DNA from 2 places in the Terrimonas rubra genome. Region 2 is predicted to be linked to the other one. Evidence: riboswitches for the same ligand, from Rfam matches in the RefSeq annotation. Region 2 holds a riboswitch; the other holds the start of a gene.
The links. Region 2 has a riboswitch for thiamine pyrophosphate ahead of ACFS6H_RS20455 (TonB-dependent receptor). Riboswitches for the same ligand answer to the same signal wherever they lie in the genome.
Positions count from the first base shown of each region.

Region 1: it holds a riboswitch for thiamine pyrophosphate, as region 2 does, so the genes downstream of both, thiM (hydroxyethylthiazole kinase) here and ACFS6H_RS20455 (TonB-dependent receptor) in region 2, are expected to answer to the same signal.

Region 1 is NZ_JBHUOZ010000002.1:269,439-285,811, reverse strand. It holds gene ACFS6H_RS09540 (aldehyde dehydrogenase) at 1-1,193, shown strand, start outside; gene ACFS6H_RS09535 (PKD domain-containing protein) at 1,233-7,085, opposite strand; gene ACFS6H_RS09530 (glutathione peroxidase) at 7,202-7,918, shown strand; gene ACFS6H_RS09525 (DMT family transporter) at 7,924-8,250, shown strand; gene ACFS6H_RS09520 (FUSC family membrane protein) at 8,288-10,507, shown strand; gene tenA (thiaminase II) at 10,512-11,168, opposite strand; gene thiD (bifunctional hydroxymethylpyrimidine kinase/phosphomethylpyrimidine kinase) at 11,155-11,988, opposite strand; gene thiE (thiamine phosphate synthase) at 11,985-12,614, opposite strand; gene thiM (hydroxyethylthiazole kinase) at 12,611-13,411, opposite strand; TPP riboswitch at 13,476-13,568, opposite strand; gene ACFS6H_RS09495 (enoyl-CoA hydratase/isomerase family protein) at 13,656-14,429, opposite strand; gene paaZ (phenylacetic acid degradation bifunctional protein PaaZ) at 14,511-16,373, opposite strand, start outside.
Region 2 is NZ_JBHUOZ010000003.1:2,616,495-2,632,867, forward strand. It holds gene der (ribosome biogenesis GTPase Der) at 1-175, opposite strand, end outside; gene era (GTPase Era) at 265-1,131, opposite strand; gene ACFS6H_RS20395 (lactonase family protein) at 1,406-2,518, shown strand; gene ACFS6H_RS20400 (hypothetical protein) at 2,521-2,712, opposite strand; gene yihA (ribosome biogenesis GTP-binding protein YihA/YsxC) at 2,831-3,478, opposite strand; gene ACFS6H_RS20410 (hypothetical protein) at 3,560-6,325, opposite strand; gene ACFS6H_RS20415 (hypothetical protein) at 6,534-6,824, shown strand; gene ACFS6H_RS20420 (hypothetical protein) at 7,268-7,735, opposite strand; gene ACFS6H_RS20425 (DUF5074 domain-containing protein) at 7,934-9,013, opposite strand; gene ACFS6H_RS20430 (TonB-dependent receptor plug domain-containing protein) at 9,055-11,037, opposite strand; gene ACFS6H_RS20435 (SufE family protein) at 11,543-11,992, shown strand; tRNA gene ACFS6H_RS20440 (tRNA-Met) at 12,055-12,126, opposite strand; gene ACFS6H_RS20445 (head GIN domain-containing protein) at 12,280-12,996, opposite strand; gene ACFS6H_RS20450 (head GIN domain-containing protein) at 13,016-13,753, opposite strand; TPP riboswitch at 13,892-13,994, shown strand; gene ACFS6H_RS20455 (TonB-dependent receptor) at 14,059-16,230, shown strand.

The sequences.
Region 1 (16,373 bases), on a different contig from region 2:
TTACCGAAACGGGTTTTGTATTAAATGAACTGGATTATGCCCTGGCCAACCTGGAGCATTGGATGCGTAAAGAATATGTGGATACCAACCTGCTTAACTTTCCCGGCACCAGTTATATAAAAGCCGAGCCTATGGGCACTGTGCTCATCATTGGTCCCTGGAACTATCCCTTACAATTAATTATGGTACCCCTTATCGGGGCTATTGGCGCCGGCAACTGTGTGGTAATAAAACCCAGCGAGTTTGCACCGGCCACCCTGGCGGTTATTAAAAAAATTATTGAAACGGTTTTCAACCCGGAATACATAATGGTGGCCGAGGGAGAAGGCCATGAAATTGTGCCGGCACTGATGCAGCATTTTACGTTTGACCTGGTTTTTTATACCGGCAGCCCGGCAGTAGGAAAAACAATTTATAAAATGGCAGCTGAGAACCTGGTGCCGGTGGTGCTGGAACTGGGTGGTAAAAGTCCCTGTGTGGTAGAGCGGGATGCCAATATTAAAGTAGCGGCACAACGTATTGTACAGGCCAAATTTTCCAACGCGGGGCAAATGTGTATCGCCCCCGATTATATACTGGTACATACATCGGTTAAAGAAAAATTACTACAGGCTTTACAACGAACAATAGAAAAGTTTTTTGGCGCCGATCCTGCTGAAAGTTATGACTACGGCCGTATCATTAACACCAAACAGTTTGACCGTTTAACCGGTTATTTACAAAACGGTAACATTGTAACGGGCGGGCAATACAACCGGGACGACCTGTATATTGCACCAACGGTGATGACAGATACCGGCGATAATGCCCCGGTTATGCAGGACGAAATTTTTGGCCCCATATTACCGGTACTGGAATACAGCAGTATGCCGGAAGCCTTACACATTATTGCGAAACATCCCAACCCGCTGGCATTTTATATTTACTCGGGCAGTAGTAAAAAACAGGAACAATGGCTGCAGGCCGTACCATCGGGCAATGCCTGTATCAATACCAGCAGTATGCACGCCACCAACCATCATTTACCCTTTGGCGGAAGAGGCACCAGCGGTATCGGTGCTTATCATGGTAAACATAGTTTTGACACTTTCAGTCATAAAAAAGGCATTTTAAAAAGTCCTACCTGGTTTGATCCCGCAGCAAAATACCCGAGTTTGAAAGGGAAGCTGGGATTGTTGAAAAAGATAGTATAGTAATCTTAGATCTCAGATCTCAGATCTGAGATCTAAGATTTATTTGACCAGCGTTACCGTTCCTTTTATCACCACCGGCAGGTTCTCATTACAGATAGCTTCGATAATATATACAAATACCGTGGTGGTTTCAACGGGTTGTCCTTTGATACGGCCGTCCCAGCCGCTGTTGATATCATTAGCCCGGATGTTTTTGCGGCTGAATACCAGCTCGCCCCAGCGGTTAAAGATGTTGAAGGATTTTATTTCCTGTACACCAAAGCTTTTACCGATATAAAATATATCATTCTTACCATCGCCGTTTGGTGTAAAGGCATTGGGCACATAAATGGCTCCTTTGTTACACAATACCGTTACCCTTACTTCATCGGTTGTACTGCAATTGTATTGATTGGTAACCGTAAGGCTATAGGTAATATCATCATCGGCCACAAATGAGGGAAGGGCACAGTTGGTACAACTTAATCCCGTTGCAGGTTGCCACAAATATTTTTCTACATCACTGCTAACAGTCGGGTTAAATATATGTTCCTGGCCGGCATTGATCACCACATCGGCTCCAAGGTCAACAGTTGGGTAAGGGCCTACCACCACCAATACATGCCCGGTTTCATTGGGACAAACATTCTGGCTGATACCCGTAACGCTATAGGTAGTTGTTTGGGTAGGGGCTGCCACCGGGTCAGGAATATTGGGGTTGTTTAAACCTGTAACGGGCGACCACACAAATTGATTGGTATTACCTGCTGCCTGCAACTGTACGGATTTACCAATACAGATCACCTGGTTATCGCTATGGGTTAAACGTACTCTTCTGTCTACGGTAATAAGCACCGAATCTTTCTGTATACAGTTAAACTGGTTGGTCACCGTAACATAATACTTGGTGGTGTTGGCCGGTGATACCACAGGGTTGGGGCTATCGGAACCGGAAATAATGCCTTGTGTTGGGGTCCAGGAATACTGTACGCCATCACCTGCCTGTAGCTGAATACTGGTCTGCTCACATATAGTAGCCGTTTGCGGCGTGGCATTGGGTACGGGTAAAGGATGGATCGTAATGTTTTTGGTAATTACCTCCACACAGTTATGTTTCGTGGTAACAGTAAAGGTTAATACATAATCACCCGCCTGTGTAAAACGGTAGGATGCCTGGCCGGTATTGCTGATAACGGTATTATTTAAACGCCATACGGTACTTATTACCTGGTCTTCCGATTGAATGGAAGCCGTGAAGGCAAGTTCGTTCTGGGCACATTTTTCTTCTTCACCGCTGATCGTTACAACAGGGGCCGTATACACTTTTATCATTTGCGGCAATACATACTGATCGCGGCAACCATTTACTGTTGCTAATAGCAGCGATGGGTAATACTCACCGGGCGAAGGATAGGTATAACTGCCGCCATTTAACGGTAAGGAGGGGGTGATACCATTATCATAATTCCAGGTAAAACTATTGATGGGGAAGGCGCTGCTGCCTGTATTGGTAAATAGTACTTCGCCGGTTGCGCAATGAAAATGATTATCAACGGTGAAACGGGCCACCACCGAATCAATAATAATATTACGGGTAACCGTTATGCTACAGTTATTGGAGGTAGTAACGGTTAATGATAATACATGGTTACCGGGTTGACGATAATCCACCTTAAAAACAGGATCGTTGGTTCCCATGGTTACGCCATTCAGCTGCCATTGATAAGTAGTGACAGGATCAATGCTGTTGATGACCGCATGGTATTGCAGGGTAGACCCAGGTTGTAAACAATTTACATCCAGCCCATCGATCTGTGCAGCGGGCATGGGGTGCACGGTAACCGTTTTAGAAAGATTATCAGTACAACCATACTGTGAAGCCACCGCCAGGTTGATGGTATAGGTATTGGGAATAGAATAAGCGTGTGGTGGCGGAGTACTGCCGTTAAATGAAGGGCTGCCGTCACCCAGGTTCCAGGTTTGTGCGGTAAAGCCCGAAAAGCCTGGTACCGTGGACAGGTTGGTAAAACTAACCGTACCATTACCACAGAAAACATTTTCGTCAATAGTAAAGTTGGCAACAACAGAATCTATTACAATATTCCTGGAAATAGTAGTGCTGCAATCCTTATCCGTTGTAACGGTCAGCAGTAACTGGTGAATGCCGGGTTGGCGGTAATCGATATTCAGCGAAGCGCTGTTAGTGCCTACTGGCGTACCGTTTAATTGCCAGGCATATTGCGTCACCATATCCGTGGTGTTTACCACCGCTTCATACTGCAGGGAAGAGCCGGGTGTTAAACAGTTATTATCCGGCCCGGTAATTTGTACAGTGGGAGAGCTGTTAACCTGTATCACGGTTTGGGCCATATCGGTACAGCCATATTGCGATCCGGTTTGTAAACTTACAGTATACGTGCCGGGGCTGTTATAGGTATGTGCCGGCGGGTTAGCGCCGGTAAAACTGCTGCCATCACCGAAATTCCAGGTCTGGTTTACAAAGCCGGAAAAAGATGGAACGGCTGAGTTATTGGTAAAGTTGACTGTGCCGGCATCACAGAATGCTGTATTATCGGCGGTGAATATGGCTTTTACCGAATCAACAATTACGTTGTTTGCAGGACGCAGGGTAAAGGAGCAGCCTTCCGGACTTCTTAATATTACATTGGGGTTATAAATACCCGCCAGGTTATATACATGTGATATGGTATGATTGGTGGCCGATGGTGTTACAGGGGTGCCATCATTAAAGTCCCAGGCATAACTGCTGATATTGCTGCCGGTTACCTGCATATTCAGCGTATAGGGTTTACAGCCGGGCAATACATCGGCAATTAAATTTCCTCTCGGGCCTTTTACGGTGATGGGTTTTGAAATAGTGCTTTCGCAGCCTAATGAGCGAACGGTTAAGGTTACCATATAATCATTAGGTACCGGGTAGATGACGGGTTGCGGGGTTGCACTGGTAGAGCCGGTACCGCCATTACCAAAATCCCAGGTATAGGTAGCTGGCTGCCCGAAGGTTTCGGACAGGTTGACAAAGCCCAGGCTTATAGGTGCGCATTGGGTAATACTACCGCCGGGTTCAAAATCGGCGACGGGCTTTACAATGCGTATATAGTTGTTTTGTGTATAGGTGTGGGTGCAGCCGTTTTCATCCATCACGGTCAATGTAATGGTGTACTCGTCATCGCCGGCATAAGTATGTGTTTGTGCCGCGTTACTATTGGTCGCTACTTCTGCACTGCCATCGCCAAAATTCCAGGTAAACTTGTAGTTGGGTGCAGCTGGGGTTCCCTGTGCGTTGGATGTATTGTAAAATGTTACAGTGTAATTATTACAGCGTAAAGGACTACTGGCATAAAAAGAAGCCTGCGGACGATATGCTTTGATATAATCCGGTTTTAATACCACATCACTGCGGCAGCCATTGGCATCTTCCACCGTTAAGCTTACCGCATAGGCCCGGTAATAGCTGCTATTGTTATAACTATGCGTTACGGGGTCCGCACTGGTTTGGGTAATATTAGTACCATCGCCAAAATTCCAGATCCACCTGACAATAGGCACTGATGGATCAATGGGGGTTTGTGTGGGCGTAAACCTTACGTCAAAGTTTTGATCGCAGGAGGTTAACACATCGGCCGTAAAATCGGCTGTTGGTCCATCTACAATGATCTGTATACTGTTATCGGAAACCGTTGAACAGTTTAACCGATCAATAATAGTTAAGGTAGCGGTATAGGTGCCTGTTGCTGTATAGGTATGAGAGGTTACACCATCCAATGCTGGCAGGGGCGGGTTGGTATTGTTGATGGTGGTAACAGGAGAGCCATCACCAAAGTTCCAGGTATAACTGCGTACACGATCGGCATTAATGCCCGCAGGCGTAAAAGTTACGGTACCATTAGGGCAAACAGCAATGGGGCTGGCCGTAAAAGCCGGTACGATGGGTTCGTTGGTAACAGTTATCACCCGGGTAGTGGTTACCAGTGCACCGGTTGCGGTAATTTCACGGGTCAGGGTTACCGTATAGGTATCGGGGCCGCTAAAGGTATGTGTAATGGTGGCGTTATTGCCGGTTATCTCGTTAGCGGCCCCTGAAGCGGGGTCGCCAAAATTCCAGCTATACACGGTAGTGCCCGGTACATTATTGGCCGTAAAAGTATAAGCCAGACGATTGGCACAACTGCCGCCATTATTACCAAAGCCACCGCCTCCGCCTCCTCCGCCACCACCTTCTCCGGGCGGGCATTCATCGGTAACGGTAACCACCACTTCATCATAGGTGGTACATCCTTCGGGTGTTTGAGCGGTAACCCTTACGGTGAAAGTTCCGGCAGTGGTGTATAAATGCGTTGCGGTAGAATAGTTGTTGTTTGGTGTAACTATATAGTCCGGGCTGCCATCGCCAAAATTCCAGGTATACTGTACACCGGCAATGGGTGTAACCAGGTTGTTTAAGTAGGAATTAAAAGTGGTGAATAAAGGTTTACAGCCGCTTTGCGGAGTGTAATTATAAATATCTATGGCGGGTATAGCCGTTCTTACAACCATGGTGGTGCTACGGCTATTACAGGCCGCATTGGGGTTATCAGGGTCGGTGACTGTTACGGTAACAGTATAATTACCGGCGCTGCCATAACTGTGGCCGATGGTGCTAAGGCCTGTACCTGACTGACTGTTGCCGTCACCAAAATCCCAGTTATAAATATAGTTGGGGTTAAGCGGTGTAGCGGTTGCTGTAAATGTTGTGCTGAAGGGTAACTGGCATGCAGCTGTTGGCAAAGCACTTACTGTAATATCGGGTCTTGGCGAAACGGTTACATTAGTGGTAATAATGTCTTCACAACCGCTGCGGTAACGTACGGTAGCGGTAATGGTATAAGTGCCCGGCGAGGGATAAGTATAGTATATGCCGTTGCTGCCGTTTACCACGGTACCGTTTCCAAAATCCCAGCTTACGTTTTGTAACCAGTTGGATGGTGTAGTAGCGGGAAAAGAGAAATAGCCCGATGTATTGACACAAAGATTGGCCGGTCCGCTTAATACCGGCGGTGTTGCCGGCTTGCCAACATATACCGTACGGCTGGCTGTATTACTGTTACAGTTAGTGCCGTTATTGGCGTTTAAAGTAATAGTATACACGCCGGGTGTGGTATAACTGTGAACGGGTACGGCATCGGTTGAGGTTTCGCCATTCCCAAAATCCCAGGCATAGGTTAAAGTACCGCTGCCGGTAGTGTTATTGGTAAAGGTTGGTGTAAACGGTAAAGTACAGCTGGCATCGGCGTCTACTGTAAAGGCTGCACTGGGTCGGTTGTGTACAGTAATATAATTAGGCCTGGTTTCGGCATCGCTGCGGCAGCCCCAGTTATTCTCCACAAAAAGGGATACGGTGTACTGGCCATTGGTGGTAAAGCTGTAGGAAGGGTTCTGTGTACTGGCCGAGCCGGCGCCAAAACTCCAGTTCCAGGTAGTGATACTGCCGGTGGCCGTGGTGGATGCATCGGTAAAATTTACCGGCAGGGTGGCACAACCGATCAGGGTACTGGCGTTGAAATTGGCTACGGGTTTGGGGTGTACCGTTACGGTTTGCTGCTGGGTTTGTGTAGTGCCGTTGCTGAAGTTAACGGTCAGTTGTATAGTATAGGTACCAGGGGTATTAAAATTAGCTCCCACGGTAGGGTCAGTATTGCTGATCGGGCCGCTGCCCAGGTTCCAGCTGCGGCTTACTACGGTGGCGCCGGAGGAGATATCGGTAAAGTTTACGGACAGGGGTGCACAACCACTGGGGTTATCAATGGTAAATGCGGCTGTTTGGGCATAGGTACCGGTAACCAGCAGGCTACATATAATAGTACATAAACAAAAACGCAGTAGTTGTTGGTATTTCTTTACAAACCCTGTCATCTTAGGAACGGCTGTAAAGATACCTGCTATACCGAAAAAATCTACATTAAGATTATGTAAGGAGACAGGAACAGATAAACGGAAATGCCGGGGTACTCCCGTACATTGATCGTATCTTGCACGTAATAATAAACCAGGTGGTACGTAAAAGGTTATATAAACTATTGAAACGCATTGTTGTTATTAGTGTTATACTATGTACTACGTTTGCAGTATATGTATTTATTGTTACCAAAAACAATACAGATATGACCATCAGGCAACGCATCATGAAAGCCATTTACCCGGCTATCATGTTTTTAACTCCTAAAAAGAAAAATATGTCGCAACATAACCGGGACGGCCAGGTAAAAGCGCCGGTCTCCTTTTATACATTAAGTGCTACCGCCAATAACAAAACCGCATTTGATTTCGGGCAACTGCAGGGCAAAAAAGTATTGATCGTTAACACGGCTTCCAACTGCGGGTATACAGCCCAGTATGCCGAATTGCAAAAACTATATGAGCAGCATAAGGATAAACTGGTGATACTGGGTTTTCCGGCCAACGATTTTAAGGAACAGGAAAAAGGAACCGATGAGGAAATTGCCAGTTTTTGCCAGGTGAATTTTGGCGTGAGCTTCCCGTTAATGCAAAAAACTACGGTGATCAAAAGTGCACAACAAAACAGCGTATACCAATGGCTGACCGATGCTGCCAAAAACGGTTGGAATAGCACCGCTCCGGAATGGAACTTTTCAAAATACCTAGTAGATGAGAATGGCACTTTAATTGATTATTATCCGCCATCCGTATCACCACTGAGTGAGGAGATTGTTTCACAGCTGGATTAAAATGTATGAATTGGATATTATTGATCATAGCCGGGTTGTTTGAAGTAGGCTTTGCTACCTGTTTAGGAAAAGCGAGAGAGCCCGATACCAACACGGCAGTATGGATGACAGGTTTTTTTATTTGTTTATCGGCCAGCATGTATTTGCTGTACCGGGCTTCTTTGCATATACCGCTGGGTACGGCCTACGCGGTGTGGACGGGTATCGGTGCGGTAGGTACCGTGCTGGTAGGGATCTTTATATTTAAGGAGCCGGCCACTACCTGGCGTATTGTATTTTTAGTTACACTTATTGCTTCCATTATTGGGTTAAAAGCTGTTTCTTCACACTGATTAATTTATTTATAGCAACCCCGTTGCTTTTTGCAGGATGGATTATGTAAAACAATACCGGAGTTTTATTAACAGCTATTATTTTGCTGAGGGTATACGTATTACTGCCGGCGTTACTTTGCCCGCCATCATACTTAATTTTTTCGGATTACTTCATATCGGTATTGTGGTGTCGCTGGGTGCACTTTGTGTAAGTGTGTCAGATATGCCGGGGCCTATTTTGCACCGGCGTAATGGCATGCGGGCTACGGTCATCATTATCTTTTTTGTATCCCTCATCACAGGCTTTGTTTCCTACTCTCCCGTATTGCTGGGTTTCCTGATCGCTATATTTTGTTTCCTGTTCAGTATGATAGGTGTTTACAATTCCCGGGTAAATGCCATTGGCATGTCGGCTTTACTGGTGATGGTGCTGGGTATACAACAGGTGCACAATTCACCACAGGGTATTGCACTGAACGCATTATATGTGGCCGCGGGCGGGGTTTGGTATATGCTGCTGAGTATTACCTTATACAGTTTCAGGCCTTATAAACTTATTCAGCAGGCCCTGGGTGAAAATATTATGTCGGTGGCCGATTACCTGCGCAGCCGGGCTTTGTTTTATAACAAGCAGGTAGATTATGATAAAGTGTACGGGCTGTTACTGGAAAAACAGGTGATCGTTCAGAACCAGCAGCAAACCCTGCGGGAAATGTTGTTCAAAAGCCGGCATATCATTAAGGAGTCCACCACTACCAGCCGTACTATACTGATGATATTTTCAGATACGGTTGACCTGTTTGAAAAAACCACTACTACTTTTTATGCCTACGAAGCCCTGCATAAATACTTTGATAATACTGATATATTAGAACGTTTCAGGACCATTATCATGGAAATGGCCAATGAGCTGGACGAGATAGGCCTTTCTGTTCAAAGTGGTAAATACTCCCGTGAACCGGTGGATATGCAGCAGCATTTAAAGGAGCTGCAGCAGTATTTTAATACATTCCGGGACAGCCAGCGTAACCCCGAAAACCTGGAAGCTTTATTAAGCCTGCGTAAAATATTACAATCCCTGGATGATATATCGGTGAGGTTATACACTTTACATCATTACACCGGTTATGATAAAAAATCGGCAGCTGATTATAAACTGCCCGGCGATTATGAACATTTTGTAACCCCTACTGACCTTAGCTGGAGACTGTTGCCGGATAACCTGTCCCTTAAATCAAATACTTTCCGGCATGCCCTGCGGGTGAGTATTGCTACTACTGCAGGTTATATACTCTCCCATATTTTTTCACTGGGTCACGGGTACTGGATATTACTGACCATCATCGTGATATTAAAACCTGCATACAGCCTGAGCCGGGAACGGAATTACCAGCGACTGGCCGGTACCATATTCGGCGCCTTGCTGGGTTTGGGCATCCTTACACTGATTAAAAATGAATCGGCCCTCTTTGCCATCATGTTACTGTTCATGATCGGCTCATATAGCTTTATGCGTACCCGGTATTTATTCAGTGTTATTTTTATGACACCCTTTGTACTCATTATGTTTTACCTGCTGGATACGGCACATTTCCAGGTAATACTGCAGGACAGGGTAATTGATACGGCCATTGGCTCTGTGATCGCATTTGGCGCTACCTTTTTATTAGTGCCCGCCTGGGAGAAGGAGCAGATAAAAACCTATATGATCGATGCGGTGAAGGAAAGTATTACCTACTATAAAAATGTAAGCCTGCCTTACGTGAACGAATCCTCATCGGTACTCGATTTTAAAATAAGCCGCAAGAATGCTTTTGTAGCCCAGGCCAATCTGGCGGGTGCTTTTTCGCGTATGCTGGCCGAACCAAAGAGTAAGCAGGTACATAGCAAACTCACCCACCAGTTTGTGGTAATGAGTAATATGCTCAACTCACATATTGCCACTTTATCTTATTACTCACCTACGCTATCTATCAAATACCGCTCTACCGATTTCAGCCCGGTGATAGATGATACCCTGGAGGAACTGGAGGACTGTATTGCTATTTTAAACAAAGTGGCCTGGCAGGAAGAGGAGGATGATCATCCCGAACTTGCCTTGAACAAACATGCCAATGAGCTGATAGAAAAACGGCGTACCGAAATCCAGCAGGGCCTAATGGACACCGACACCCGCATAAGATTGGGTGAACTTAAACCCATCATCGACCAGTTTTTATTTATCTCCAGGCTGGCCGGCGATTTAAAGCGAACCAGCCAGAAATTAAGTGCATGATACGTTAAAAGACGTTCCATTTTCGGTTGTGATAAGCCCCCTGCCAGAAATCGAATTCCAAATGCGATGAAGTGATGAATGCCTGTGTCATTCTTTCTCTTATTTCCGGTGTAGAGCGTTCAGCCGCGGCATCACAAATATTGATGGCCTGTTGAACCAGGGCGCCAAAATCCTCGTTGCTATAAGTTTGGATCCATTTTTTATAGGGATTATTTACTGTTTCCTGGTTTTGAAAAATATGGTCACCTACTTTTTTATATATCCAGAAACAGGGCAGTAAGGCCGCCATACCAACTTCCACTGCATCAAAAGCGGCTGTGCTTTTTAAGAAGTGAATATAATGATGGCAGGCTGGCTGCATGGTTCCCCTGTCGGTGAGACCAAAGTCTTTAAAATAGGTTTCGTGTAAGGCATTCTCTACCACAATGGCCCCTTCAGCAAAACGGATAAATGCCAGTACATCCTGTATATCGTATGCTTTAGCGCCCACAAGGGATAATGCCCTTCCAAAATGTTCCAGGTAAAGCGAATCCTGGGCCATATAAAACTTAAAGGTTTCCACGGGTAGGGTTCCGGCTGAAAGCTCCGTTATAAAAGGCATTTCCAATATAGCTTGATAACAATGCTCCACCTGTGTCCAGGTATATTCAGACCATTTCATTTTTAATTAGTTTTTGAGGATTAAAAAAATGATTCAGCGGGCCGTTCCCTTTTCCTGTTTGTACATCCTGTCCATGTTTTATGGCATCAAATACATAGGCCTGCGCTAAAGCCACAGCTTCAGCTAAAGCCTTGCCTTGCGACAGGTAAGCCGCAATTGCCGATGATAAAGTACAGCCCGAACCATGTGTGTTATTTGTTTTAAACTTTTCGGTTACAAAGGGGTCAACGCTTCCATCTTCGCTGATGAACAGGGACGTGATCTTTTCCGTTTCCTGGTGACCACCCTTTAATAATAAGGACCGGCAACCCAGGGCTCTTATTTTGTTCCCGGCAATAACCATATCATCCAGGGTCTTTACCGGCATACCGGCCAGTATAGCGCTTTCATCCATATTGGGGGTAATGATTTCGGCTACCGGCAGTAAGCGGTTGATGATGGTAGTAATGGTATCGCTTTCAATTAACCGGTGGCCGCTGGTGGCTACCATTACCGGGTCAAATACAATGGGTATTTTAGGGTATTCGCTCAGTGTATCTACAATGGTTTCCACCAGTTCAGGCGTATGTACCATGCCTATTTTTATAGCACCAGGAAAAATATCGTCTAATATGGCCCTGATCTGATCGGCCACAGCCTCTACGGGGATGGGATAGATTTTACGTACCCCCATCGTGTTTTGTACCGGCAATGCGGTTAATACCGATGTGGCATAACAGCCCAGTGCCGAGAATGTTTTTATATCGGCCTGGATGCCGGCTCCCCCGCTTCCGTCAAAACCGGCAATAGTAAGTACCGAAGGATAAGTGTATTTTTTCATTTGATTATTTCATTTTTTAAATCATAAGCGGCTTTCTCCGGGTTACTGGCACTGCAAATAGCCGATACCACTGCAATACAATCGGCGCCGGCATTTATTACTGCTTTTACATTATTCAACTGCATATTGCCGATAGCAATAAGCGGCTTAGTGGTGAGTTGTCTTATTGTTGTAATACCCTCCAGTCCCCATTCCGTAACCGTATCCGTTTTGGTAGCAGTGCCAAACACCGGACTGATACCCAGGTAATCGGCCGCTTCCATCTGCTCATTATGTAACTGTTCTATATACTCAATAGAATACCCGATGATCTTATTGGCTACATTCCACTCCCGGCGGATTTCTGCCGGTGGCAGATCATTATTGCCTACATGTATACCTGCTGCATTTACATGTTCGGCTACCATCAGGTTATCGTTAATGATCAACGGAATGTGGTATTCATCAGCAAGTGCTTTAAGTTGCAGGGCCTTTGTTGTAAACTCGGTAACGGAAGCGTTTTTCTCCCTGAGCTGAATAATGTCCACACCGCCTTTTATAGCTTGCCTGGCTACGGCTATCATGTTTTTGCCTTTACAATCTGCTTCAGAAATAACCAGGTATAATTTATACGTGAAGGAGATCATGCTGTTATACCAAGTTTTAAGCGGGCATTAAAAACTTCTTCTGTAAGGGCGTATAACTGGTCCAGTAAATGTAATTGTAAACTACCGGGGCCTTTTGACTGCTGCTCTGCCAGCTCTCCGGCGATACTTAAAACAGCCATGGCCGCCACGGCTGCTTCGGTTTTGTTTGCTGTTACGCCTGCAAAGGCACCGATAAGTGCCGTGGCCGAGCAACCCAGTCCCGTTACTTTAGTCATTAAGGGATGGCCATTCGTAATGGAAACGGTTTGTTTGCTGTCCACTACAAAATCAACAGCGCCGGATATACAAACCACTGCCTTGTATTTTTCCACCAGTAAGCGGGCGGAGGAGATGGCGTCGTTACTGGCAGCGGTGCTGTCCACGCCTTTCGTTGTAACCGTATTATTCTTAGCTAAGGCCATAATTTCAGAGGCGTTTCCCCTGATGATGGTGGGATTAAAGGCCAGTAGTTTTTGCAAAACCTCGTCGCGGTAAGCAGTGGCACCGGCGCCAACAGGATCGAGTACCCAGGGCTTATTGGACTTGTTAGCGGTTGCTGCGGCCAATAACATCGACTCAACCCAGTATTCATCCAATGTTCCGATATTGATGACCAGCGCATGGGCAATGGATACCATGTCAGCCACTTCTGAGTGGGCATGTGCCATGATAGGGGAAGCACCCACAGCCAATAGCGCATTGGCTGTATTATTCATCACTACAAAGTTGGTAATATTATGAACGAGCGGAGATTGTTGGCGTACCGTGGCGATGTGTTGCCAGAGCGATTTTTCCATTGTCATTGTTTTAATAATTAAAAAAATGCTTTAGGAAAGATCGCAACAAAATACAACCCTGCAGAAAGGTGTATTTGCTTTTCCCTACGCCGGTATTAACCGGGTCAGGTTCAAAGGGACTCTCTCAATTCTTTACAGAATACCCCTAAAGCAGGACCAAAGATAATAAAAAAATCCCCCGTATATGTGACACGGGGGAATAACTGATACAGAAACAGTTTTCAAAAACAAATAAGTGCTTGCTTTACGCTGCTACCACCTGTTTTTGTTTAATTTTTTCAATAGCTTTTTTGCTGTACTCACTGGTAATTAAACGGCCGCTGATAGCTGCTCTTTCAATTAATAATTTATCCCAGTTCTCTGTACCCTGCCAGCTTAGTTTTTTTAATTCGGCCGTTGCTTCGGGACTGCTGGCCACCAGTGTATGTGATAAACGGATGATAGATTCGTCCATACTTTCCACTGAAGGGTGCAGCTCGGCAAACAAACCTTTTTTACGGGCCCAGTCGCCGTTACGCCACATATGGGCATCAATGGCTAATTGGGTAAAGGCCGATAAGCCGATCTTTCTTTCAACGGCGGGTCCTACAACAAAGGGGCCGATGCCTAAAGCCAGTTCGCTTAATTTTACCTCTACGCCTTCAACTGCAATAGCATAATCAACCGCAGCTGCCAAACCTACACCACCGCCTACGCATTTGCTGTGTATACGGCCAATGATAAATTTAGGACAGGTACGCATAGCGTTAATTACATGCGCAAAGCCGCTGAAGAATTTTGTTCCTTCTTCGGTTGTTTTGATGGCGGCCAGTTCGGAAAAAGAAGCGCCGGCACAAAAAGCTTTTTCGCCTTCCGATCGTAAAATAATAACTTTTGTCTCGGTATCGTTACCCGCACCATGTATGGCCTGGGCCAGTTGCTCCAGCAGGCGGGATGGTAAAGAATTACTTTGGGGATGGTGAAACTCGATAGTGGTTACGCCATTATGAAACTCGCTTTTAACATATCCATTTTCCATAGTTCAAAATATTTTGTGGTGTAATAAATATACTAATTTTTGTCCTGAATATTCAGCATTATTCGTTGTTAAAATGTTAAGTTAACGGGCCACCATGGTCAGTATGGTAGCTACACCAACCAGCGGCTCATCGGTATCGTCAAAAATCTCCACCAGCCATTTTACAATGCCTTTGTCAATATCGGTTTCCTCCTTTTTATCCTGCGGTAATTTTTCTTTGCAGGTAAAACGGACACTTATTTCGGTTCCAGGGTATACGGGTTTGGTAAAGCGTAGTTCATCAATACCATAGTTCAGTAATACCGGGTTCTTTTCGTAACTGTCCACAAACAAACCGGCTGCCAGGCTCATTAATAAATAGCCATGTGCTACCTGTTTTTCAAACATAGTGCCATTAAAATCGGTACCGGCAATATGCGCATAAAAATGGTCGCCGCTCAGGTCGGCAAACTGGTCAATCAGTTCTGATGTGATCAGTTTTTTATCCGTGATCAGCTGGTCGCCGATGGCCAGTTCATCAAACGTTTTTTTGAAAGGGTGTATACCACCGGTATTGCCTTTTGCATACTGCTGGTAAACCTGTGTAATGGCGGTAAGCATAGTGGGCGAACCCTGTACTGCGGTACGTTGTAAATAATGTTTTACGCCACGTATGCCGCCCATTTCCTCGCCGCCGCCTGCACGTCCCGGTCCGCCATGTACCAGTAAAGGCAGCGGTGAACCATGGCCGGTATTCTCTTTGGCACAATCATTATTCAGTACCAGTATCCTGCCATGATGTGATGCGGCGCCGATCACATAAGCCCGGGCATGTTTTTCACTGGCGGTAATAATGGAACTGCAAAGGCTGCCCTTGCCCATTTTACTTAAGGCAATGGCTTCCTCCATATCCCTGTAAGGCATCAGGGTACTTACCGGGCCAAAAGCTTCCACTTCGTGCGATACGGTCTGCTGCCAGGGTGTTTCATTTAATAATAAAAGTGGTGATACAAAAGCCCCCGTTGAAGCATCAGCATCCACTACTTCTACGCTATCCAGTGAGCCATATATAATTTGTGAGGCGGCTAATAATTGTTGTACCTGGGCAAACAGCTCGTTACGCTGTTCCTGACCGGCCAGTGAGCCCATGCGCACTTTTTCATTCAGCGGGTTACCGATCACGGTTTGCATTAAGGCGGCTGTCAGCGATCTACTTACATCGGCCAGTTTATTATCCGGTACAAATATGCGGCGAACCGCCGTACATTTTTGCCCGGCCTTAGTGGTCATTTCCTTACGCACCTCTTTAATAAACAGGTCCCATTCGGGCATACCCGGTTCTACATCGGGCGCCAGCACCATACAATTTAAGGAGTCGGCTTCCATATTAAAAGGAACCGATTCGCTGATGATCTGGGGATGGGCTTTTAGTTTTTGCCCGGTATAGGCCGAGCCGGTGAAGGTAACCACATCCTGGGCTGTTACATACTTCAGCATATCACCCGCGCTGCCGCAGATGAGTTGTAAAGCCCCTTCGGGCAATATGCCGGAAGCAATGATCTTTTGCACTACGGCTTCGGTAAGGTAACTGGTTACAGTGGCGGGCTTTACCACGCAGGGCATCCCTGCCAGCAGGTTCACCGCTATTTTTTCCAGCATACCCCATACCGGAAAATTAAAGGCATTGATATGAATGGCTACCCCTTCTTTGGGTGTTAATATATGGGTGGCGGCAAATGTGTTTTGCTTACCTAATATATGGGTATCGCCATCAACGGCAAATGTGGTATCCGGAAATTTTCTTCTGAGTGAAGCATTGGCAAACAGGTTGCCTATACCACCTTCTATATCCACCCAGCTATCGGCTTTGGTGGCCCCGGTTTTATAACTGGTATCGTAAAACAGGGGCAGGTGTTCACGCAGGTACAGGGCCAGTGCTTTCAGCATGTTACCACGTTCGTGGAA
Region 2 (16,373 bases):
CACCGGTATCTATTACATTAAATGATTTGCCGTTCCAATCACTTTCGCCATACTGGCGATCGCGGGTTACGCCACTCACGTCATCTACAATGGCTTTACGCTCTTCCAGCAAACGGTTGAAGAACGTACTTTTTCCTACATTGGGGCGACCCACTATTGCAACTGTAAAACTCATATCGAAAAAATTAAAAGCAGAGCCGGATCTAAAAGGCTGATGCTGTGTTAACTACATTTAAAACCGGTTTATACCGGACCATTATATTATTAATAACCGTACTCCCTGAGCTGTAACTCGTTTTCCCGCCACTTGGGTTTAACCTTCACAAATAACTCCAGGAAAACCTTTTGCTGGATAAAGCTCTCTATATCGGCCCGGGCCAGCATCCCGATCTTTTTGATCATACTTCCCTTTTCGCCGATGATGATGGCCTTTTGTGTTTCACGGTGCACAATAATATCGGCTACTATTTTTACCAGGGTGGCTTTTTCCTTGTACTCCCGTATCAGTACGGCAGTATGATAAGGCAATTCATCAGAAAACAGTTCGTATACCTTTTCCCTGATCAGCTCACTCACAAAAAACTTGGTGGGCAGGTCGCTGATATCATCTTCGTTGTAAAACGGTTCTCCTTCAGGCAATAAAGCGATAATCGGCTTTAATAATACCTGCGGATCAAAAGGTTTGGCAGCCGCCAGCGGTACGGCTTCCTTACAATATTTCTTTTGTTTAAAGAAATCAATAGCTTCCGCTATACGGTCCTTTTTGGCCCGGTCGGTTTTATTGATGATGACAATAGCCGGTACTTTTAACCGTAATGCCGAGAATATGGCATCCGATTCTTCCCAGTTATCATTCACATCCACGATCAATAAGGCCACATCGGCATCTTCCAGCGAACTTTTTACCGCCTGCATCATTTTTTCATGCAGTTTGTATTTAGGCTCGATAATACCGGGGGTATCAGAAAAAATAACCTGGTAATCGTCGCCGGTCATAATGGCTTTAATACGGTGGCGGGTAGTCTGTACCTTATGTGATACAATAGCCAGTTTCTCCCCCATTAGCGCATTTAATAATGTGCTTTTTCCTGCATTAGGCTTACCAAATATGTTTACAAAACCTACTTTCAAAACGGTTGTTAATTTCTTATTGGGGGCGCAAAGGTACTTCATTTACAACTGAAAACAGCTATTTAACAGAAATACAGGCCGGTTTTCCAATGCTTTAAGATAAGCTTTTTGGCTTATACCTCATTTATAGCCCCGACCATATATTTAGCTTTTCACCGCCAACTAACTGATAGTGGACATATTAGCTTATGCGGCACCCTCTCTTAATCGTACTAAAGCGCAGATAAACGGTGGAAGAAATAACTGGCATTATCTTTTATGGTTAACTTGTGGCATGAGACTTTTTTTAACAACGATTGCCTGTATTACGATGTCTGTATTACTGGAAGCCCAAAATAGCAAACTGATAGTTGGCACTTACACTACCAACAGTAAGAGTAAAGGCATTTATGTTTTTGATTTTAATTCCAAAACCGGTAAAGCGTCTTTAATCAGTACAGTAGCAGCTGCTGATCCTTCCTTTTTAGCTCTATCCCCCGATAACCGGTTTCTTTACGCAGTTAATGAACTGGGTGAGGATAAAGGTGGTGGGACCATCAGTGCTTTTTCATTTAACTCCTCCAAAGGGCAATTAAAACTGATCAATCAGCAACCTACCCATGGCAACCACCCCTGTTATGTAAGTATTGATAAAAAAGGTAAAACTGTATTTGCCGGAAATTACAGCAGCGGAAACTTTTCCGTTTTCCGGGTAAACGCGAACGGCGGCCTGGCCCCTGCCTCCCTTACCGTTAAACATACCGGCAGCGGCCCTGTTAAAGACAGGCAGGAAGCACCCCATGTGCATAGTACTGTTTTAACGCCCGATAATCGCTGGTTATTGGTAGCTGACCTGGGAACGGACAAGATCAGCGCCTATCCTTTTGATGCTGCTACGGGAACATTAACTGAAAAAGTACTGGAAACCGCTGTGCCGGCCGGTGCCGGGCCCCGTCACATGACGTTTAACAAAACCGGGAGCCGCTTATATGCTGTGGGGGAATTAAATGGTGCGGTATTGGTGTACGAACATAGGCAAGGTACTTTGCTCCTCTTACAAACCATCCATAGTTTACCGGAAGATAAACAATCACCGGCCAATAGTGCCGACATTCACATATCACCCGATGGTAACTTCCTGTATACTACCCATCGTATTAATAATACCATTGCGGCTTTTGCTGTTGATGTTAAATCAGGGCGTTTAACCCACATTGAAACAGTGCCTACCAATGGCCATATTCCCCGCAATTTTACCATTGATCCCAGCGGTAACTTTTTATTAGTAGCCCACCAGGACAGCGATAATATTGTTGTGTTTAAAAGAGATAAAAAAACAGGAAAGCTGACAGATACGGGGGGTAGAATTGAAGCCGGGAAACCGGTTTGCCTGATCTGGAGTAAATAAGTTTACTGGTTAAGAGCCGGCTTTTCGGACTGTAGAGCGGCAATATTTTTATGGATTGACTTATGCGCAGAGGACAATAAACCACCATTCACTTTACCCATTTTCTGGGTTTCGGATTGAGCGATGGTGAAAACAACCAGTACAAGAATAAAAAGAAGGACCACTAGGTTCTTCTCAGAGAAATACGTCCTCATAAGTTCTAATTGGCCGCAAGTTAATGTTTTTGGTGGAAACAGGGCCCAGAATTTTATCAGTAAAACAATTGAAACTCACAAACTTGCATACGCAAGAGTTAACCCTTAGCAACAACTATTATAAGGCGGGCGGGTTAGCATGGTATTCTGCGTTAATATCGGCAATATAATCCAGTATATCATCCTTACCTGTTTTATCAATAGCCGAGGTAACAAAAAACGGGGGTAGTTCCTCCCAGGTTTTCTGCAGTTCATCTAAAAAGGACTTTACATTACGGTTGGTAGCGCCGGGCTTATTTTTATCGGCCTTGGTAAATACCAGTACAAAAGGCACCTGCCATTCGCCCAATTGTTGTACAAAATTTAAATCAATGGTCTGAGGGGTGTGCCTGCTATCCACCAGCAGGAAAACACAACCCAGGTTGGGACGTTTCCTGATATAGGATTCGATCATATTAGCCCAGTTGTTCCGGGATTTTTGTGAGGTAACGGCATAGCCATAACCAGGTAAATCGACCAGGTACCAGGCCCGGCCCGTGCCCTTTTTAGTGCCGTCTTTGGATATTACTTCAAAATGATTGATCAGCTGTGTTTTACCGGGTGTAGCCGAAGTTTTGGCCAGGCCACGCTGGTTACACAACATATTAATTAACGACGACTTCCCCACATTGCTCCGACCGATAAAAGCATATTCCGGCTTATCAGGCCCGGGACATTGTTTATAGGTAGCGCTGCTGATAATATACTTAGCCGATACAATTTCCATGCGGCAAAGATAGTTTTTTACACCGAAGCAATTGAACCCTTCACCGTTCATCACCAGGTTACCGCATAATACGCATCCATTTTATCGGGGCAGGATGCTCACCGGCATAATAAACTCGAAAACAACTTTCCTGTTGGGATAGTAAAAATCTGTATCCAGTAAATAGCTTGTTCTGAAGCCGAAGGTAAGCGGGTGCTGGTTCCACCATTTTGTATCAATAAAAACCTCGGCGCCTGTTGACCGCTGCCAGGCAAAGGGTTGTTTTTGTTTATTGTACACACGGGTAATATCATAAAACAGGTTACCCCTGATACGTTGTAAATACAAAATATTACCAAATCCCCAGTCCGGGTACACGATCGGGAAATGATAGTTGCCACCTATACGCCACATGCGGGCAAAGTAAGGCGCTTCGTACCCGCGGGAATAAGGCATACGGTTACCAAACAACGCATAGGTAGTATCTGTTTCCTGATAAGCCCCGGACACTACAATGCTATGCGATTTTTGAAAACCAGGCAAATAAACCGTAGCATTCACCACCGGTTGCCAGCTGGTATAACTGCTGATAGCATGGCGGTATTGTGCACCAAACGCATAACCCAGCCTGGGGTAAATATGCTGTGCCGCTGTTTGAATATACTGGCTCCAGGATAACTGGTGTATGAGGTAACTGAATTGTACCGTGGTGAATGTGTCCTTATAAAAACCGGTATTAAAATCGTTACGATACTGGTAACGTACGCCCCAGTTAAAGTTTTTAATGGTAGTGCCGCTTACCCAGCTTAAAGGGATATTAAAGCCCAGCCCTATATCCAGCTGGTTCCACTCTTTACGCCGGTTCTGGGCCTGCGCCCAGCGGTTAAAAGTATATTGCGCCCCGCCCGTAATTTGCGGATACCAGCCGCCATAAGCCAGGTTGATACCGGTAGAATGGGTACGGTCGTTCTCATTATACTGGTAAAACAGTTCGGACTGCAAGGTGTTCAATATATTTTCGCTGTAGAGCGAATAGGTAAGCAGGGGATCTTCATAATAAGGCCGCCAGCTATGTGCATTCACCAGGTGTTTGTGTTTTGGATAAGTAGTAACATTATCACTACCTGCCGTACCCGGCCATGCTAAAGGTACCGGAACGGTATCCGCAGTTAAACTGCTTATATCCACCGGCAGCCATTGTTTGCTGCTAATATCCTGCTGCTCAATATTAAATCCTTCTGCACTAAAACTACTCCAGGCTATTTTATTCTGGCCGGCATGCAGGTTATAATTACCCTGGGCAGAGGCAGCTATTTTGTACAGGTTATTATTGGTAAGTGATAACATGTATGCATGATCACCACCATCATACCCGGCTGTAAAGTAGAGTGAATCGTTTTGCACATAGGGGTTGCCCACTACTTTATGGGTGGCCGGTGTAAGCCTTATAAAACTACCATCACTGATATTTACTTTTACCAGTGCCATGGTACCATTGTTGTAACGGGCTGCAAAAACAATATTGGCCGCATCCATAAAGCGGGGATCGGCGTAATAGCTGATATCTTTGTCCTTTAACTCCCTGATAAGACCACCATTGACCGCATCTAATACATGCAAAGCCGTTTGCCCGTTCACTGCCACATGGGTAGCTACAATTTTGCTGCCGTCAGCCGTTATATCGGGCCTGAAGTATTTTGTTTTTTTACCGATGGTTACCTGTTTATTGGTGGCAATATCCAGTACCTTGATCACGCTGTAATCGTGCCAGCGCCAGCGGGCATTGTTTTCATAAGCACTGTACACTACTTTGCCATTGTTATAATTAAACTGGTCATCGTCCCTTATATCCAGGAAACGCAGGCGTGTGGTGTGATCTCCCTCTTTGATCATTAAAGCCTCCCGCTGGTTGTAAGCAGATTGCAGGTAAAGCAGGCTATCGCCACCCAACAGGTATGGGTATTTATAATGTGTGACCACTTTTTTATTTACGGGTAGTATAAACTGACCGGTTGCTGTGGCTTTTGTTTGCTGCCGGTAATGCTCAAAGGCTTCGGTATAAAAAGCTTTATAGGTTTTACCGGTATGCCGTTTTACCGCTTTTTGCATGGGATAGAACAAGCCTTTAAAAGCACTGGCATCACGGGTTACTTTTGTCCATATATCATTGCCATAGGTTTCTCTTCCATAATTTACCAGTAAATAGCCCAGGTGATAATGGGTAGGTACATAATCTTTTAATGAGCCGTTGCGCAGCTTCATCCAGGAATAGTTTTTCCCGGCCTGCCATAAAGCGGGGAACATATTATTAAACAGGGGTAAACGCCCGCGGCCCTGTTGTGTTAAAAAAGTTTCGCCATATACCGCATCGCCTTCATAAAACCAATCCGGTACCGAGGCATTAATAGCCAGTGCATAGCCCTCCTGTCCAAACAGGATGCCGGCTACCTTACTAAGGCCGTTATTAAAATTATTGAACTGCTGCACATGCCGGTACTCATGTATGGCCAGTTGTTTATGCCAGGGTGTGCTGCCCTGCTGAAAGGAGTTGACGGCCGGTGTCATATAAAACTCGCTGCGGAAAGGCCCCAAGCCTACATACCCGTTTGCAATGGTAGTATTGGGTTGTAATACGATATTTATTTTTTTAAGCTTGTTTCCTAAACTGTAAGGATGTTGTGCTGCCAGGGTATGTACGATCGCGGCCACATCTCGGGCCAGGCTATCGTTTCCCTGTTTAAAAATCACCCTGGCAGTATCGCTGTTCAGCTGTTGCCATTTGGTGGAGGCCGGGTGCCCCCCGAACTGTTGTGCAATTGATTGAAAATAAATAAGAGACAGTATTACCAATAATACATTACGCAACATGCTTTTTTTGTATTAAGATACAGCAGACCGCCAATAAACAAAAAAATATTCTTTATTCCCTACATTTTACCGGCTTTTGACCGGCTTAAAATAAATCATAAATTAAAGGGAGGCCAGTTTTTTGGTACGGTTTTGCATACTATAAAATATACATTTAAAGCTTGTGAAACTAATACGGGCAATTTTTTAACCACTAAAACAATAGGTTATGAAAATAGTAAACATTCCTCCGTTTGTGGTAGCAATAATAGCTTTATTTACAGGCATGCTTAGCTTTTTAATTAAACCGGACGAAGCCCTTTTTAATTATCCCCTGCTAACCGTGGCCCTTGTACTTGCTGCCATTTACTGGGTATGGATGATCGTACTTGTAAGCGGAACCAAAGACTTATTTACTTATCAAAAAAGATTCTGGCAGATCCTGGTGATTTCAGTGCCTTTTGTAGGCGCCCTGTTATACCAGTTACTGCACCAGCAGCGTAAAAGGCTGGTTAATTAAAGGCTGTAGTAAGCCTTTGAACCCCTTCAACAATTTCCGGGAGCATTTCACAAACACATACCCACTTTAAAAGGAGTTTCTACAGAAGCTCCTTTTTTTATTGCCCTTATCTGCTGCAACTGTTCAATTAATACAATAGTGGTCTGTTATAAAGAACACTCATCACAAATATAATTTCAAACAGCACTACCCTGGTTTGGTTAGCATGGTGACAGGGCCGGGCCCAAACCAGGCATAGGTAAACAACCTTTAAAATCGGCTGCTTTGTGCCAGACAGCTTTACACCAGGGTAGTTTATTGTTTGCCGTAACAGTGATTGTATACAGGCTGTTAACAGCAAGAGGGACCTAATTACTTAGGTCCCTCTTTTATATCGGTGCTTTTGTTAGTTAGCGCATAAAAAATACCTATAAAATATTCTTTATGTTTTATCCCTGAAAAACTTAACAGGCGAACTGTAGTTTTCTTTTTTTACTGTTCCTGATGAGGTAATAAAAAGTACCGCCAATAATAGAAGCTGCTATGGCTACGGCTGCAATTTTTTTGCGACGCAACCTTGCTTTCGATTTTCTTAATTTGGTAGGTTCTTTTTTTACAATGCATTCAACATTCTGGATAAATGCACTCACATTGTCATCGGCATAGGCGCCATAGGCATCCAGCAAAACGCCTTTTAAACCGGTATTGGTTTTTATTAAATACAGGATAGTGCTATCGGCCGGGTCACTCTCGCCTTCAAAACGATAAAAGTTTTCAATGCATACATCAGCAGGTTGAAACACTTTATCATTGGAGGAAGACTCCAGGCCATTTTCGGTTACACGAAAATCTGCTTTAAACCCCTTACGGGTGGCATTGTTCATGCATGACACCAATGTTGACATATCTTCGGATGGGCTTTCTTTTTTCATAACCTGAAATTTATTGATTATAGAATTTGGTTTTAGTCCTAAGATCTTGTTACTACCCTTAATGAAAAAACCGTACCAATATAATTCAGGCCAAGCCGGATTTTTTTATACCCTGCTTAAATAACTGTGCGTTAATAAGATGGGCGGCCTTAAGGCCGCCCATCTTATTATAACCAAGTAACTATTAAGAAGTACTTTTTACTTTCTTATAATTACTACTTTATTAGGATTTAATCCGGGGGTTGTAGCAAATGAAAATTTCTTTTTCCCTGTATTATCGAAACAAAACACCTCACCTGATGACATACTGTTTTTATTATCTGTTATATATATATCGCCATTTTGAGTATCAATGTCAATACCATACGGTGAGGTAACACTGGTACCATCAGTAATAAAATTAGCACTAGCTACTGTCAGGGTGTTTGGGTTAATTGTTTTTACCTTTCCATCGCCCAGATACCCAGGTGTTGCATATATAAGTCCATTATTAAAACGCATTTTCCCAACAGGAAGGTCAACTGTTTTAAGAATAGCATGTGTGAATGCATTTATTTTAACCAATGTAGGACCTATATCACTGTAATTACCGGTACAGGCAACATATACATTGCCTGCATTATCGGCCACAATAGCCCCGGGGTTTTTACCCACTTTCACTTTATGTACTTCGGTATAAGAAGCCAGGTCTACTACCGAAACGGTAGAGTCAAAAACAGGGTAACTAAATCCCCCGGAATTGGCAACAAATAGTTTATCGCCGGCCACAGCAATCTGCTCAGGATTACTACCTACTGTTATAAATTTATCAATGGTTAAAGAAGCAGTATCAATCACGGCTACTGTGCCATCATATGAGCTTACCAATACTTTATTTTTATAGGGTACTATATAACGTGGTTCTCTTTTTACACCACCATCACCCAGGAAATCGATCTTTTTAACATCAACCCCTTCACTGTTGGTTACCTGCACATAACTGGACACATTTACTACAAAGTAGAATTTGGTACCGTATTTAATAAAGTCGTTGCCGGTATCGCCCAGGCCATGGCCGTTTTTATTACGGTAAAAATCGGTGGTTGCCGTTTTGGTGGCGGCATCGTAATAGGTGAGTGTGGTATTGTTGGCAAAAAAAGTGCCTTCATTTAAAACGAATAAGCCATCAGCCGGTGTTTCAGGGGTTACTACTACCGGATCATCTTCTTTTTGGCAGGACGCGAATAGTAAACTGCCGGAAAGGGCTGCAACCAGGAGCTTCAGTGTTCTTGTTTTCATCTATGTTTGTTTATTATTTGTTTTTAATATTTGCTTGTGTTTTACAGGTTATTCACCAACAGGCTGATCTTAACATTACGTCCCGGCATAGGATAGCTATTTACAATATCATATGCACGGCTGGTTAAATTGTTTACACCGGTCCTCAGCTGCAGGTCATACTGCTTATAGCTGAGCGTCCGGGCCACAAAAATATCGTGAATACCCCAACCGTTCAACTCATTGGTAGGATGATTTTCTTTCTGGGTATAGCGGGTGCCCGAAAAAAGCAGGTTATACCCGGCTGTCCATTTTTTCCAGGACAAAGAAAATATACCAGACCCCGAATGCTCCGGTGTATAGGGTATAAAGTTTTTATAACTGCTTTCGGCCCGGCTGGTAATATCCAATGCTTTTTGCCAGGTATAGGCCAGGCGTAACATCCAGCTAAAATGCTCTTTCCATTTACCCTGTACATCGGTATTAATATCGATACCCGTAATACGCACTTTACCTACATTCATCATAGCCCATACAAACATATTTTGCGAAGGCATGGCCACTATTTTATCATGAATGGTGTTGATATAACCATCGGCACTGATATTCAGTTGCTGAACAAAACCCGTAAGGCCTTTGGAATAACTGATGCCCGCGTTATATTGCTTTGCCAGCTCGGGCAGCAAATTACGGGAGCCGATAAAATTGTAATACAGGTCGTTAAAAGTAGGCATGCGGAATATGTGCTTGTAAAAGAAACGCAGCATAAAAGGACTTTCAGCAGCCCATTGCCAGGTAGTACTGATACCGGGGGTTATTTTACCGGTAGTACCCGCCGATGGCTGATGCCGGGTTTTATCGTTAAAATGCTGCCACAATAAAGTGCCGTTCACCTGCCACAGGTTTTGCGCATATTTTACGCTAAGCGCATTCCATAAGGATAACCTTTCGGGCTTACCTTTTACGTTACTGTTGGCCGTTAAACCGGTATATGCTATATCTGATGCCAGTGACATTGACAGGCATGACAACAAGCTGCGCTGAATAGCTGCACTAAAGTACCCCTCCTGCTGGGTGTACCGGTTATCGAGCCCGCCGGTATTATTTAAAAAAGCAGGATCAATATACCGGGTATAGGCATAATTGTATTTAGCCGCCAGCAACAGGTCTGTATGCGGGGCCAGGGCCCTGGTATATTTTGCCTGCAGGAAAAAGTCTTTATTCCACAGCCGTTGCACCGAACGGTTATTGTAAAATATAACGGCGCCGGGCAATCCTCTTTCCGAATGATAACCCCAGCTTTTTAGCTGTAAGCTGGCGCTGTCTTTAAAGATGGTTCTCAGGTTCAGTTCGGCCTGTACCGATTGAATATCGCTGTTTACCCGTTTATGATCTTCCACAATATTGCCGTTACGCTCCTGGTAGGGATAGTTGCCCTTTGAAAAGAAAGCTTCGGCATTGACACCAAGGGTAGTTCGTTTTGACACCGGCAATTGTACCCCGGCAAAGGGCTGCCATAAGCCGAAAGAGCCGGCGTGGAGCCCTGCCTGCCATTTGGTTTGTGTTGCGGCAGCAGGATAGTTAAAAGGCGTATTAACAGATAATAAGGCAGCTGAACCCTGCAAACGGGCAGGCTGTAAAAGCTGTTGAGGCAAACCTATCTCCAGTAACAGCGTCTGCACAAAAGAACTGGAGAAACGGGACATATCAATTTGCCCGGCCTGTACATCGGAAACAGCAATGCCATCGTAGGCAATGCCGGTATGGGCAGCTCCCAGGCTGCGGACCGATACTGTTTTTAATCCCCCAACCCCGCCATAATCTTTAACCAATACACCGGAGAAATAGTTGGCTGCATCACCAATGGTGGGGGCATTTAGCTGTTGTAATATATTTTTTTGCAGTAACTGCGTGGGAACCGCAGAACGGTATGGGTTTTTGTATTTTAAAGCTGATACGGTTATTTTATGTAAGGTTTTACTGGTATCGGTTTGTGCCTGCAAATGGTTGATGGCGATGATACCCAATAATAAAAAGAGCATCATTTTTACGATTGCCCTGAGCCGATACGAAGTACTGTTGCTGAAGGGCTGCCGGATGCGCAGGGGCAGCCACGGTTTTACCGGGGCCGGAGCGACAGCGAAGCCCGCAGCAGCCGGAACTACAGCTGATAGCGGCACCATAAGTTCATAGCCCCCGGCCTTTGCAGCCGTCCGTAAACAGGAGTTTTTTATTACCGGGAAATGCTTCATTCATTTATATGCTGGCGGGACCTTTATGACAGCCCGCCATTATACTATTTTGTTTTTTATGCTAACAGGGCGCAATGTAGGACTTTTTTAACCCCTGCACGCAATTACCCGCAGGAAGAACATATTACAGAATAACTCCATTTTATTACATAATCGGCTGTATAAAATGCAGGGACTGCTGCTGAAAACCGCACCGGGATAATTTTGTGTTATTGGCATGATGTGTACACATACAACATGTGATAACCACTATGAAGAACGCCGGGTAACCACTTTAATAAACTGAAAAATTTGTATTATGAATTTGAACAAAGTACAGGACAAAATTATTGAAGAGTTTGAGTCCATTATTGATGGTATGAAGAGCAAATTCAATTACTTCCGTCACCTGGCCCATTTTGGTAAAAAAGATACTGCTGCTTATTCCATTAAGAAAACGGACGAGAACCTGGTAAAAGCCACCAAGTCGAAAATATGGCTGGAAGCCAAGTATGTGGACGGTAAGATTTATTATGCCGGTGACAGCGATAACCAGATAGTAAAAGGCATTGTGCATTTGTTTGTGAATGTTTTTTCGGGCAGAACGGCCAGGGAGATCATTAATGCCAATGTATATTTTTTGAACGAGATAAAACTGTACAGCCAGTTATCTGCCGAAAGGATCAAGGAACTTTCTGCGGTATTACAACAGATCAGGGTATCGGCCGTAAACCTGAAGATTAAAAATAAGGAGCTGGAATTTGCTTAAAAGACCTGGACTCACATACACCTATAAAAAAAGTTGGCTCAAAAGGCCAACTTTTTCTTTTGTTGCGAGGGGGAGGATCGAACTCCCGACCTTTGGGTTATGAGCCCAACGAGCTACCGCTGCTCTACCTCGCGATGAGGGTGCAAAATTAAGGGGATTTATATTACCAGCCAAACTAATTGAAAAATATTCATGGGTATATTTTCAAAATGAAGGATCTGTCATAAAAAACCGGGGTTGAATTGCTTCAGCCCCGGTTAGGAATTCACCTTAATTATACAGCTATTTTAATCATTTACTTTACTTACCGAGCTGGCGCCGGTGGATTTAATATCACTTACCGTAGCTGAGCCTTTATAACGGATATCGCTGGCGCCGCTGGCATTAACCGTTAATTCGCCATTTACCGTTAGTTTAATATCGCTGGCACCGCTGGCCTTGATATCGCAGTTATTGGCCACCAGGGCATAGGATTTAATATCGCTGGCACCACTGGCATCAATGACCAGTTTGTTTACCTTACCTTTTAACTGTATATCGGATGCTCCCTGGGATTTAATCACCATTTCGTCAATATTTAATACCCCGGTAAGCGTTTTAAAGTTGCTGGCTCCCGAAGCATCCACCTGCAGGGACGGCAGGTTAACAGGCGTAACAATATACAGGTCGGTAGCGCCTTTCATGATGATCCTGTTCAGGTCTTTGAAAGAAATATAGGCCTTCAGTTTTTTATCACCACGCCAGCTGCCTCTTTCATCGTATTTAATTTTTAAAACACCATCCTCTACTTCGGTCACAATGTTTTTAATATCGTTTTTATTTTCGGCGCTTACCGCCAGCGCGGTTTCATTGCTTTGCGAAATGTACACACTGAAAGCGTTGCTGATAGAAATGGCCTTAAAATCGCCTACCGTACGTAAGGTGGCATTGGCATCGTATATCTTCTGCGCCTGGGCAATAACGGCAGTGATTAAAAAAGCAATAAGAAAGTTTATCCGTTTCATGAATCCTCTGTTTGTTAAATTATTTACTGTTTACAATGGAGCCACCGCTGCTTTTTATTTTTTTAACGTGGATGGCATTGTTATTACTGTTAAAAGCTATTTTTCCCCCGCTGCTGGCATCGGCATTTAACGATTCGGAGCAACTTACCTCTACATGGCCGCCACTGCTGGCCGAAGCCTCACAGGCTACAGTTTGCAAATTCTTTCCTTTAAATTTTGCACCGCTGCTGGAGCTTACCTCCAGTTGTTGCACATTACCCGCCACATTGGCTACTGCACCACTGTTCTGACTGATGACAGCCTTATCCGCTTTTATTGAACCATTGAAAACGGCCCCCGAAGATAAGTCCATATTTAATTTGTCGGCATTGATATATTCATTGGAAGTAACGGAAGCCCCGGATGAAATACGGATGTTTTTTAAGCTTTTATAGGACACATAGGCTTTTAATCTTTTATCGCCTTTGATCCATTTTTTATTTTCATCCTGTTTGTAGTAAATATGTAAGGTGCCGTTCTTTACTTCAGTAATGATCCGGTCGCGGAATTCATCGTCAACAGCGCTTACCGCTACTGCTTCTTCATTACCCTCGGTTAAATAAGCCGCAACACCGCTGGATACGCTGATGGCCGAAAAGCTTCCGGACAGGGTTCTTTTCTGCGCATTGGCATTGTTATCGGTAATTACTTTTTGTGCGGATAAAAGGTTACTGCACAATAAAGTGAGGGCAATTAAAGCAATAGTGATGGGTTTCATACTCGTTTTATTTTAAAAAAGTTAAGTAGTTATATAGGGTATTACGATAAGGGAGAACAGAATGTTACAAAAAATGTAAAAATATTCTGCTATCTTTGGTGCCGCTTTTAAATGGTGCACCGTTTAAGGGCATTTTTACAGTGTTTCCCGGGGTGCTTGTTGCCTAAAAACAACCGGCTGAGATTAAACCCGCAAACCTGATCAGGGTAATGCCTGCGCAGGGAAGGATGGTTGACTATTTCTATTTCCTTTCTACTACAGCATTTCCCTCTCATTATTTTTTAAAACAAAACTCATTAAAAAAAATGAAGAGGATTTTATTGACTCTCAGCTACTTAGGAGTAGCTGGCATTTTACATGCCCAACAAACTACTGCCGTTGCCGACAGCTTTTACCAGTTATCGCCCATTGAAGTAAAAGCGATCCGCGCCGGCGAAAAAACACCTTTTACAAAGACCAATTTAAACAAAGCGGCCATCCAGAAGCTGAACCAGGGGCAGGACATTCCTTTTGTACTGAACCGTACCCCATCGGTAGTGGTAAGTTCGGATGCCGGTACGGGCATTGGTTATACCGGCCTGCGTATACGGGGTACAGATGCTACCCGTATTAATATTACGCTGAATGGTATTCCTTACAACGATGCGGAGAGCCAGGGAACATTTTTTGTGAACCTGCCCGATTTTACCTCATCGGTGAACTCCATACAGATACAGCGTGGTGTGGGTACTTCCTCCAACGGAACCGGTGCTTTTGGCGCTACCGTTAGTTTATCCACCAATGAAGTGAACGAAAAGCCATATGCCGAGCTGAACAATAGTTACGGCTCCTTTAACACCTGGAAAAATACCGTTAAGGTAGGAAGCGGCCTGATCAATAATGCTTTTACCCTGGATGCCCGTTTAAGCCGTATTGCCAGTGACGGTTATATTGACCGTGCCAGCAGCGATTTACAGGCGTTTTATTTATCCGGCGCTTATTTAAGGGAACGCACTACCCTGCGCCTGAATGTTTTTTCGGGTAAAGAAAAAACCTACCAGGCCTGGAACGGCATTTCGGCCAGCAGGTTAAAGAATGACCGGACCTATAACCCCGCCGGTACAGATAAACCCGGTGAGCCTTATGATAATGAAACGGATAATTATAACCAGACCCATTACCAGCTTTTCCTGGACCACCAGGTAAACAGCCGCTGGCACCTGAATACGGCTTTCTTTTTAACCCGTGGCAAGGGTTATTATGAGAATTATAAGGGCGAACAGCTTTTAAGCGAGTACCGTGTACCTGATGTAGTATTAGGCGATACCACTATTACCAGCACCGACCTGGTACGCCAGAAATGGCTGGATAATTACTTTTACGGCCAGATATTTTCGATCCGGTATAAACAGGAGAAACACGAGATAACGCTGGGTGGCGGCTGGAGCCGTTATACCGGCGACCATATTGGTAAAGTAATATGGGCGAAGTATGGTTTTGACAACGGGTATATTTATTATAATAACCCGGCTAATAAAACCGATATCAACGGCTTTGCCAAATGGCAGTACTCCTTTACCAATGCCTGGAGTTTATTTACGGATATACAGTACCGTTATGTACAACACCAGATGAAGGGATTTGAGGACAACCCAACATTGCAGGTTAAACGTAAGTTCAATTTTGTGAACCCCAAAATAGGTATCAACTATTTAGTAAATGGCTGGAACGCCTTTGTTAGTTATGCAGCTGCCAATAAAGAACCCAACCGGGATGATTTTGAGGCCGGTGTGCTCAGCCAGCCAAAACATGAGCAGTTACACGATTTTGAAGCCGGTGTAGAAAAACGTACCGATAAGTTTTATGCCGCCGCCAACCTGTATTATATGTTGTATAAAAACCAGCTGGTACTTACCGGCCAGATCAATGATGTTGGTGCAGCTACCCGCATTAATGTGCCGGACAGCTACCGTACAGGTATTGAACTGCAGGCCGGTTATATTTTTAGTACCTGGGCCAATATCAATGCTAATGCCACTTTCAGCCGTAATAAAATAAAAGCATTTACCGAGTATGTAGAAGATTATGATGCGGACTGGAACAAGTTAGGTTATTTTGGTATAGCCCATGAAAATACCAGTATTGCCTTTTCGCCTGCCGTGATCGCCGGCTATGATCTTAATTTTTTACCGGCAAAAAACCTGGAGTTCAGCTTACTGGGTAAGTATGTGGGCAAACAGTACCTGGATAATACCCAGAATAAAACCCGTTCTTTGAATGATTTTTATACGCAGGATATAAGAGCCATATTAACCTTAAAAAATAAGTTCTTTAAACAATGGTATATTATTGGCCAGGTAAATAATGTATTGAATAAAAAATACGAGCCCAATGGCTGGAACTATGCGTATCGCTTAGATGGTACCGTAGGAGCAGATAATGGTTATTACCCGATGGCAGGCACCAATTTTATGATTGGCGTAAATATTAGCCTGTAAAATATTTTTAGTAATGATAAAGCCCTTCTGCAAAGAGGGGCTTTGTTTTTTGTTACCATCGTCCCTCCCCTGATTTGGCTGTTGTTGCGTCGCACACTTGTACGTTCGGTAATGCTACTCACCGGCCTTGGTTCGTGTGACAC